Regions from separate parts of the Ornithinimicrobium ciconiae genome, predicted to be linked through region 2. Evidence: predicted binding sites of a transcription regulator. Region 2 holds the regulator's gene; the other holds the start of a gene.
What was found. Region 2 encodes LexA, which represses DNA repair genes until DNA is damaged. Its sites were predicted from a motif close to TCGAACANNTGTTCGA; they were not measured.

Region 1: FNH13_RS14125 (HNH endonuclease signature motif containing protein) is a predicted target of LexA. The motif match lies at 3,076-3,091, and genes of this name have one in related genera.

What each region holds. Positions count from the first base shown of each region.
Region 1 is NZ_CP041616.1:3,072,235-3,077,390, forward strand. Features, by position in the region: gene FNH13_RS14120 (M20 family metallopeptidase) at 1-1,222, shown strand, start outside; gene FNH13_RS14125 (HNH endonuclease signature motif containing protein) at 1,412-2,932, opposite strand; gene FNH13_RS14130 (maleate cis-trans isomerase family protein) at 3,137-3,868, shown strand; gene FNH13_RS14135 (GntR family transcriptional regulator) at 3,875-4,582, shown strand; gene FNH13_RS14140 (NAD-dependent succinate-semialdehyde dehydrogenase) at 4,738-5,156, opposite strand, start outside.
Region 2 is NZ_CP041616.1:1,443,869-1,449,024, forward strand. Features, by position in the region: gene FNH13_RS06685 (patatin-like phospholipase family protein) at 1-14, shown strand, start outside; gene FNH13_RS06690 (response regulator transcription factor) at 122-949, shown strand; gene FNH13_RS19230 (PRC-barrel domain-containing protein) at 1,184-2,806, shown strand; gene lexA (transcriptional repressor LexA) at 3,055-3,813, opposite strand; gene FNH13_RS06705 (hypothetical protein) at 4,039-4,464, shown strand; gene FNH13_RS06710 (hypothetical protein) at 4,543-5,061, opposite strand.

The DNA.
Region 1 (5,156 bases), 1.6 Mb from region 2:
TCTCACCCCGGACGAGGCTCGAGTCCTGGAACTCATCGATCAGGACGACCTGGTCGCCCTGACCAAGGAGCTGGTCCGGGCGCCCGGACACAACCCACCCGGTGAGGAGGCGGCGACCGCGCAGGTGCTCCTCGAGGCGTGCCGGTCCCGCGGCCTGCGGATCGAGGTCACCGAGGTCGCACCCGGACGCCCCAACATCTCGGCCCAGCTGCCTGGTGGTGCCGGACCAGGTCTGCTGCTGCTCGGTCACACCGACGTGGTTCCCCCAGGCGAGGGATGGAGCGCCAGCCCCTGGGAGGCCGGCCTGCGGGAGGGACGGCTCTATGGTCGGGGCACTGCTGACATGAAGGGCGGTCTGGCCGCCTGCGTCATCGCCCTCGACGCGCTGCGGCGGGCCGGCGTGGAGCTGTCCGGGCCGGTCGAGCTGGCTGCACTGGTCGACGAGGAGGAGACCGGTCTCGGCATCCGCCACTACATGGCTCAGCTCGATGCCGGTCCCCGGCCGCCCTTTCTCGGGTGCGTCGTCGCTGAGCCGACAGATCTGCAGACGATCATCGCGGCGCGGGGCGACTGCTATGTCGAGATCACCGTGCACGGCCTGGCCGCCCACTCGGGGCGACCCGACGACGGGCGCAACGCGATCTATGGTGCGGCGCGCATCGTGGAGGACCTGCGCCGCTGGCACGACGAGCTGAAGGAGCACGCCCACCCCCTCGTGGGTCCACCGACCTGGAGCGTCGGGCTGCTCTCCGGTGGCCAGGGAACCTCGACCGTGCCCGCCCAGGCGCTCATCAGCGCCGACCGGCGGTTGCTGCCCGGCGAGGACGCGGAGCAGGTGCTGGCCGACGTGCGCACCAGGATCGGATCCCTCGGGTTGGCCGATGACGGGCTGACCGTCGAGATGTCGATGCCGATGTCGATGCCGGGCTTCGAGACCGCCGCAGCGCACCAGTTCGTCACGGTGACCGAGCAGGCGCTGCAGGAGTCCGGTGGACCGGACCTGGGGCTGGCTGGCTGGACAGCCGCGTGCGACGGCGGATTCATCGCCCGTGACGGCGGTGTCCCCACGCTGGTGCTGGGGCCAGGGTCAGTCAATGACCAGGCTCACCGCCCGGACGAATCTGTTGCTGTCGACGACCTGGTGGTGGCGGCTCGTGTCTATGCCCTGACCGCGCTCCGCCTGCTGGGTGAATCGCCGCACGCTGACGGCCCGCGGGACTGAGTGGGCACCGCACACCGGGCAACGCACGAGAGCACGAGATGACCTCATGGTGCCCACCAGGTAGGCGCTCTGAACGATCGGGTCGGCCATGGCGGCGTCTGGGGTGCCGGCCAGGATCTGCCTGCCAATGGCGGCCCTGGGCGCGTGCTTGTGGCCCGGCTGGTGGGGCCGGGCTGTGGGGCGTGGTGGTTAGAGGTGCCAGGTGACGTTGGATCCTCGGATGGTGGCGGTGAGGTCTTTGTCGTGGACGAGGGTGTGGTGTCGTGGGCAGAGTAGGACGAGGTTGAGGATGTCGGTGCCGCCTTCGCGGGACCACCAGGCGAGGTGGTGGGCGTCGCAGTAGGTGCCGGGCACGGTGCATCCGGCGAAGGTGCACCCGCCGTCGCGCACGAGGAGGGCTTTGAACTGTCCCGGGGTCGCTAGCCGCACGGTGCGGCCCAGGTAGAGGGGTTCGCCATAGTCGCCGAGGGCGATGGGGGTGACGTCTCCGGTGCAGGCGAAGCGTCCGACTTGTTCGGGGTCGAGGATCTGTCCCAGGGCGGTGACGCCGGCACCGACGGGTTTGCCGGTGGTCGGGTCGGCCTTGATGGTGATCATCACCGAGGCCCGCCCACTGGAGGGTGGGGAACCGGGGTTGGACATGCCGCGGTTGATGACCATAATGAGGGCGTCGTAGGCCCGTTGTCCCCAGGACCGTTGGTCGGCGGTGCCGTCCTGGGCCGGGGCGGGTGCGGCCAGGGGTCCGTTGAGGACTCCTTCGAGCAGGGCGGCGTCGGCGTCGGGGGCGTCGATGGTCAAGCGGGTCAGTCCGGTGGCTAGCGGGCGGCGGGAGACGCACCGCAGCTCGTGTGCGAACCGTTTGGCGTCTTCGCGTGGTTTTTTGTCGAGCAGGTCGATCAGCAGTTTCTTGCAGACCAGTTCCAGCTCGGGGTCGGTGATGTCGGGGTTGGCTGCGGCGCTGGTGGCGATCTGGGCGTAGTCGATCTGTTGGTCGACCTGGAGGCATCCGGCGAGGCGGAACATGGTCTTGGCCACCCGCCACGCCCGCCGCACCGGGGTGATCCCGGCTGCGACGTCAGCGCCCAGCTGGGTGCCCCAGGGTGTTTTCCCGGCCCGGACGATGTCGGCGATCTGTGCGCCTTCCTGGCGCGAGATCCACGGGCAGCGCACCCGCAGCCACTCGCCCAACGTCAACCCGACCTGGGTGGGTAGCCCTCGGGTGGAGGCCTCCACGGCCAGGGCGAACCCCAGGCCCTCGACCTGTGCCCGGACCCGCCCGACCGTTTCCAGGGCGGAGACGATCCCGGGCTCGAAGACCCGCACCAGGTCCTCAGCGTCCACCGCGGAGGCTCGGGCGAGGTTGGCACCGGCCCCGGCCAACCCAACCATCAGTTCCTGGGCCGGGTCCACCCACCGACCCCCACCCACCAAGCCGCCATCAGCGCCGGCATCGGCTTCGGCTTCGGCCTGGTCGATCTGGGCGACCAACGCCCAGAACTGCGCACTCTCCGGATCACCAGCCTCACCGAGGTCGGTGCGCACCGCCGCCTCCCACGCCCCGAACCCCGCCACCACCTCGCCCTCAGCCCCGGGCAGGTCACTACCGGGCAGGTCGCTACCGGGCAGGTCGCTACCGGGCAGGTCGACACCGGGCAGGTCGACACCGGCCAGGTCCTGCCCGGCCGTGGTGTCGACTCCCGATGACTTCATACAGATGATCTAACCACCCACCACTGACAATGCCCTGACCAGCACAAACACCACAAACGAGCGAGCACGCTTCCCGTGCAAACCGCTACCAACCACGACCGCCCAGAGCCTCGACAGAGCACAGGTTGACCCGTGGACAATCGTCGAACCCACGTCCGGAGCAAAGTCCCCTATTATTGTCGACAATCCACCAAGAGGAGAACTATGCCGTCCATCGGGCTGCTGTATCCCGGCCACAGCGCCGAGGACGACTTCCCTGCCCTGGAGGCGCGGATCGGTGGCGACCTGCAGCTGCCCCTCGTGCATACCTCGGTCGGCGAGGACGCCCATCGTGTCGATGCCCTGCTCGACCTCGGCGGACCAGAGCGCCTGGCCGAGGGCGCCCGCGTCCTGCTCGCTGAGCACTCCCCCGACGTGATCATGTGGGCCTGCACATCCGGCTCGTTCGTCTTCGGGTGGGAGGGTGCGCACGAGCAGGTCGCCCTGCTGGAACAAGCCACGGGGTTACCCACCTCCTCGACCTCGATCGCCTTCGTGGAGGCCTGTCGCTCACTGGACCTGACCCGCGTCAGTGTTGCTGCGTCATACCCTGAGGATGTCGCGCAGGAGTTCGTCTCCTACCTGGGTCGTGGCGGCATCCAGGTGACCGCGATGGGCAGCCACGGCATCGTGACGGCGGCCGAGGTCGGGACGCTCGGGTATGCCGAGGTGGAGGCGATTGTGCGCGGCGCTGACCTGACCGGAGGCGCACAGGCAGTCCTGGTGCCGGACACCGCGATGCACACGCTGGAGTGGATCGAGCCCCTCGAGCAGGCGGCCGGGGTGCCGGTCCTGACCGCCAACCAGGTCACGATCTGGCAGGGCCTCAACCTCCTCGGCCCGATCCCTCACATCAGCGCGCTCGGCACCCTGTTCACCCGCGGCGGAGGAGACTGATCTGCGATGACCACCAAGACCGAATCACCGGTGAACGACCGACCGCGGATGGACCCGTTGCGGCAGGAGTCCACGCCGGCCATGATCGCCGGTCGCGTGCGCGAGGCGATCGCCACGGGGGTGATCGCTCCGGGCGCGCAACTGGGGGAAGCCAACCTGGCCAAGGAGCTGGGCGTGAGCCGCGGCCCGCTGCGGGAGGGACTGCAGCGCCTCACCGCCGAGGGCCTGCTGATCTCGATCCGCAACCGCGGCCTCTTCGTCATCGAGATGACCCCGGAGCGAGTCAGTGACATGTATGTCGCGCGGCAGGCCGTCGAGCGCGCCGCCGCTGAGCAGATCCATCAGGCAGACCCGGTCGGCAGCGGCGAGGCGCTGCTGAAGGTGATCGACCGGATGGCCCGGACCCGCGACCAGCGGGTGCAGAGCGAGGCGGACGTCTCCTTCCACGAACTCCTGGTCGCCCGGGCGGCCAGTCCGCGGCTGTCCCGGATGCACGAGATCCTGATCACGGAGACGCGGATGTGCATCACGGCCCTCACCCCCCTCTACACCCCTGGGGACCAGGTGCGGGTGGAGGAGCACCGAGCCATCGCCCAGTCCTTTGTCGACGGTGACGCAGCACTCACGGACCGGCTGCTCGTGGCGCACATGGCGGACGCGGTCGAGCGCCTGACGACAGCCGTCACAGCGGCCCGACCGGGTCCCACCTCCTAGGACGCGTCAGAGCCGAGTCCCTCTGTCTAGCAGTCCTGTTGCGGGCCTGCATCCTGAGCGTGCGTGCCTGCTCGGACGAGCGCGCAGGAAACTCAGGCCAGCACCACGCCTGCACCCTGAGCGTGCGTGCCTGCTCAGACCAGCGTGCCGGAACCTCAGGCCAGCGCCACGCCGATGTACTTGGTCTCCAGGAACTCCTCGATGCCGGTGTCGCCGCCCTCACGCCCCAGGCCCGACTCCTTGACCCCACCAAAGGGTGCCGCAGGGTTGGACACGACGCCCTGGTTGAGGCCGACCATGCCGGTCTCCAGCGTCTCGGCGACCCGCAGGGACCGTCGCAGGTCGTTGGTGAAGACATAGGCCACCAGGCCGTATGGCGTGTCGTTGGCTGCGGCGACGACCTCCTCCTCCGTGGAGAACGGCGTGATCGCAGCCACCGGACCAAAGATCTCCTCGCTGCCCATCCGCGCGTCAGGTGAGACCCCGGTCAGCACGGTGGGGGTGAAGAAGTAGCCCTCCCCCTCCGGGGCGGAACCACCGGTCACCACCTGCGCACCGCGGTCGACCGCGTCGG
Region 2 (5,156 bases):
TGGGCCGTCGCTGACCGAGGTTCCTGTCCGACGCACCAACTGGCGCGCTAACTGACGGGCTGACTCGTGGCGAGACGCAACCCCGTTTACAGCGCTGCCCGCTTGAGTCACAATGAAAGGCGTGCCTACTGGCCGTGACCCGTTCGAGGTCGTCGTCGAGATCGTGACGGCTGTCTCGCGGGCCCCCGACCGTCTCGAGGAGCGGGTCGACGCCATCATCGACATCCTGTTGCTGGAACTGACTGCGACGGTCGGCCTCCTGGTTAGGGCCGACCTGGCACGGCTGCACGTGCAGGTGGTCGGCCGGATGATGCGTCCCGGGGCGACGAGGAGCCTGACGGCCCAGGTGCGGGACCAGCTCTCTGATCCGTTGCTGGGGCCGATGGCGCGCGGTGACCTCCGACCAACCACGGCACAGCGTGCCTACGGGGTCCGGGCCTGGGAGCTGTCCAAGGCCCGGGCCGGTTGCCTGATCTCGTTCGGGGTCGAGCAGGTGGCCGCCCTTCCGGTGCACGGTCAGTCCGATGTGGTCGCCTTCCTGGTGGGCCGGGCGGGGCAGGACTTCACGGACGAGGACCTGGCGCTGCTGCGTGCGGTCCAGCCTGTCGTCACCGGTCTCGGGGTGTTGCTGCGGCTGCCAGGCACGACCGCCTCGCAGCCCGCGCGCGACGCGGCTGATTCTGGCCTGACCGATCGCGAGGCCCAGGTTCTCGAACTCCTGGCCCACGGCTACAAGGCGGCGGTGATCGGCCGGCTGGCCGGCTGCTCGACCAGGACGGTGCACCGACACCTGGGCCACATCTACGACAAGTTGGGTGTCAGCGACCGGCTGAGCGCGGTCAACCAGGCACATCTGCTCGGCATGATCGCCATCGAGGCGGCCGACATACCTTCCGAGGATCCGCAGCACCACCTCCCTCAGTTGGCGCACAATCACTCTCCAGGATGATGCGCGGCCCTGGGCGGGTGCGGCACAGTTGTCACGGGTGATCGGTCCCACGGCACCCACGGCCCGTGACAGCCGGACGGCGTCTCTTTCCCGGGGCGCGCCGTCCGGCACACGCGGACCGCAGCGCACGAGCCGGCACCGGTCGGCCACCGGTGGCGGCCGGTTGCTGCCCGGGATACGTTCGGGGAGAAGCCTGGCGGCACCCGCCGGGCAATCCGAGCAAGGAGAGTGCACGTGCCGATCAACAGCGAACACCTTGCAAGCCTCACTGATGCCGACGTGATCGACCAGAACGGTGACAAGGTTGGCGGGGTCGGGCAGATCTACCTCGATGACGCCACGGGTCAGCCAGCGTGGGTGAGCGTCAAGAGCGGACTCTTTGGCCTGCGTGAGTCGTTTGTGCCGCTTGCCGCCGCGGAGGCCGCGGGCGGCAACATCAAGGTGCCCTACACCAAGGACTTCATCAAGGACGCCCCGCGCGTCGACGCCGAGAACCACCTGGACGACAGCCAGCAGGCCACGCTGTTCTCCTACTACGGGGTGGACCGGTCGCAGGCTCCCAGCGAGCCCGACTCGGACGCCCCGGACACGACCGCAGCCTTTGGCAGCGAGGAGACGGCCCAGGAGCTGTATGACGGACGCACCGAGGGTGCACCCGTCGCCGTCGAGGACGCAGCCGATGGTGCGGTCACCACGGAGTACACCACTCCGGGTGGTAGCGACGACCCGTCCGAGGTCATGGTCGCGGACGGGGGCAGCGACCTCGGGAGCGGTGAGGTGGCCGCTGAGCCGCAGTCTGCTCCGTCGCACCGGGACGCCGCCGCCATCGGTGCCGGTGCCGCAGCAGGGGCTGCGACGACGAGTGATGGTCCCCGCAGCGATGCGGACTCACCGGCGCAGGACGACCTCGATCCCGTGTCCGGCCTCGCCGAGCAGGACGTGCATGCCGCAGGTGGCAATCCGGACTGGGCTGAGACCCACCAGGCGCACTACCAGCAGACCAACCCCGCTGCCCAGGCCGACTGGGCTGCGGAGCAGACACCGGAGGAGCCGGTCTCGACCGAGTGGTCAGTGCCCACCACGGACCCCGCTGTCGAGGAGAAGACGGACGTGGACAGGGGTGGCTACTCGTCGGACCGGCCGGCTGCCCACTCCTCCGCCTATGAGGGCCACGGTGGCGCCGGAGCGGTCGAGACGACCGCGGGAGCCGCGCCGCCCACGGCTGGTGCTGAGACCACGGCTGGTGAGACCACAGCTGGTGGTGGTGGGCTAGGTGCGCTCGACCCGACCGTCGACGAAGGTGCCGTGTATGCCGCAGACGCCGAGGCGACTCTCACGGGCGACAGCGATGCCGCCGGGGACGTCGATGCCGGACAGTTCGGCACGGTCCAGGCGGCTACGGGTGACCCGGCCTCCGACGCCGCAGTGAGTGGCGCGGCAGCGCAGACCGGCACTGGCTATCCCGCGGACGTCGACGAGTCTGCGGGCGGCGGTGCAGGCGGTGCTGCCCTGGGTGGGGCCGTCGTCGGCGGCGCCGCGGCAGGGTTCGCTGCCAGCGACACCGAGACCACGGCCTATGAGGTGCCGGGGGCTGAGCAGGGTGCGCCGATCACTGGCGCCGTCCCGGGTGCCGCGCTGGGTGAGGATGTTGAGTCGCCTGCGGACGGCGCGACCCTGCCGTCCGGCACGGATCAGGGCGCGGACAGCGGTGAGCCCGATGCGGACGCTGGCGAGTTCGACCCGGGCAGCGGCGATGAGGAGGCGTTCGGCGCGGAGGGCTATCGGCCCGACCGCGACGGCTCTGGCATGACGGACGAGGAGCGCGAGGAACTCAACCGGGCTCGTGGGGCTCTGTGAGTCGACCTCGTCAAGCTCTATGAGCCGACCTCACCAGGTCCTCTGAGCTGACAGACAACACATGGCAGCGCCGCCCGACCAGGTCGGGCGGCGCTGCGGTGTTGTAGGTGCCGTCTGGCGGAGAGGGGGGAGGGCCGCCAGGCGGCACCGGCACGGGGGACACTGTGGACAACGCGCACCGGATTGTCGGTGTTCCTGCTGGTGCCTCAGGTGTCGTGGGTCGATCGGCTCGCGCCCGAGCAGACCTGTCAGACGCGTCGCAACACGGCGGTGACCTTGCCGAGCACGACGGCATCGTCGCCGTCGATGGGGTCGTAGGCCTCGTTGTGGGGGAGCAGCCACAACTTGCCGTCCGTGCGCTTGAACGTCTTGACGGTGGCCTCGCTGTCGAGCAGCGCCGCGACGATGTCGCCGTTGACTGCGTCCTCCTGGCGTCGCACGACGACCCAGTCGCCATCGCAGATGGCGGCGTCGATCATGGAGTCACCGACCACCTGGAGCAGGAAGAGCTCGCCATCGCCCACGAGCTGGCGCGGGAGGGGGAAGACGTCCTCGACGGCCTGCTCGGCCAGGATCGGCCCGCCAGCCGCGATGCGCCCAACCACCGGGACATAGGTCGCCTCGGGACGGGCGTCCCCGATGCCGGTCTCGTCATAGTCGATCTCACCGGCTCCCGCGGTGGTGCTGACCAACTCGGAGCCGTCGGGCTGACCTGAGGTGCTGCGCCGATAACCGGCGACACTGCCCTCTCCCGAGCCGGGCAGGATGACCTCGATGGCGCGCGGACGGTTGGGGTCGCGCCGCAGATAACCCTTCCGCTCCAGCATCCGCAGCTGGTAGGCCACGGAGGAGGGGGAGGCGAGCTGCACCGCAGTCCCGATCTCCCGCAGGCTCGGCGGATAGCCGCGTTGGTCCACCGAGTCCTTGATGACGTGGAGCACCTTCTCCTGGCGCGCCGTGAGGTCCGCCCGCCCGTCGCGGTCCGGCATCTCGTGGATGTCTGCCATCGGTCCTGCCCCTCTCCTGACCGCCTCAGAGTGCTTAACCTGCAGGTCAGCAGCTGTGTCAGTGGTCCCTGGTTGTCTATGTCGCGTGCACCAATCGTACGAGCATTCGAACAGTGAGGCAAACACTAGTTCGATGCGGCGTGTCGATTTTGTCGCACGACTGTGCTACACATGGAACATGCGTCCGATCGCACAAGCGTTCGGAGTTGCGGAGATGGAGGCATCATGAGCGCGATCGCACTGCACGACCTGCAGGACCTTGAGCCGGTTCGGGCGCGGCGGCGTCAGCGGGATCACCTGCGGCTCGTTCAGCCCGGGGAACGCATGGACGAGGGGTTTCACGTCGGTGCTCGCACGGACGCTCCGGGCGCAGGAGGCTTCACGCTGACGCGACGGGGTCGGCTCGCGATCACGATGACAGTCGCCACGGCCCTGGTGCTGGCGGTCATCGCTGCGTTCGGGATGTTCCCAGCAACGGCTGCGAGCGGTCACACAATCACGGTGCAGCCGGGTCAGACGCTGTCCCAGATCGCTGTCACGGAGTTGCCGGAGCTGCCGATGGATCGGGCCATCGTGCAGATCCAGGTGGCCAACGACATGAACACCCGGCAGGTGCAGGCGGGCATGGACCTGGAGATCCCTGGGTCCTGACCCGGCGATGCGCCAGGTGGTCACGATCGGTGGTGCTTGCTGTCAGCAGTCTGCCGTCGGTGTCCTCCTCAGACAGCGTCAGTCGTCGTCCTCGTCGGTGTCCCGGGTGCTGGTCACTGCGTCCCAGACCACGGGCAGTTGCTCACTGGGGATGAAGAAGCCGCTGATGTGCGGATCAAACATGAGCCCGGCGATGCTGGCGCTGAGGTAGGAGCCGCTGGAGGCCACGACCTCAGCGGGCGGGAGGGCGATCGCGTTGAGGTCGTCGGTGGCTGCGATCATCTCCTGCTGCACCGCGAAGTCGCGGGCCCGCTCGGAGTTGGTGAAGGTCAGCAACATCAGTTGCCCCTCGATCTCAGCTGCCGCCGGAGACTCGTTGCCCTGCTCGCCGACCGCCACGAACCACCAGTGGTCCAGGCCCATCGTCAAGCGCCATAGAGCGGTCATGCCGACCTGGTCCTCCGGTCCGGTGACCTGGGCCGCGAGGCGGTCAGTCTCACTCGGAGCGGGGGCGTCCTCGTGCGACGCAGAGGCTCCAGGGCGGGCCGCGGCACCGTCTCCGGCATCCTCGAGGGCACCTGCGTTTACTTCGGTCATGCCCACAGTCGATCACATGATGGGGGCGGACGCGGCCAGCAGTCGCGGTTTCCGGAGGAATTGTGACCTTCTAGGACCAGCACGGACCGGCTCTG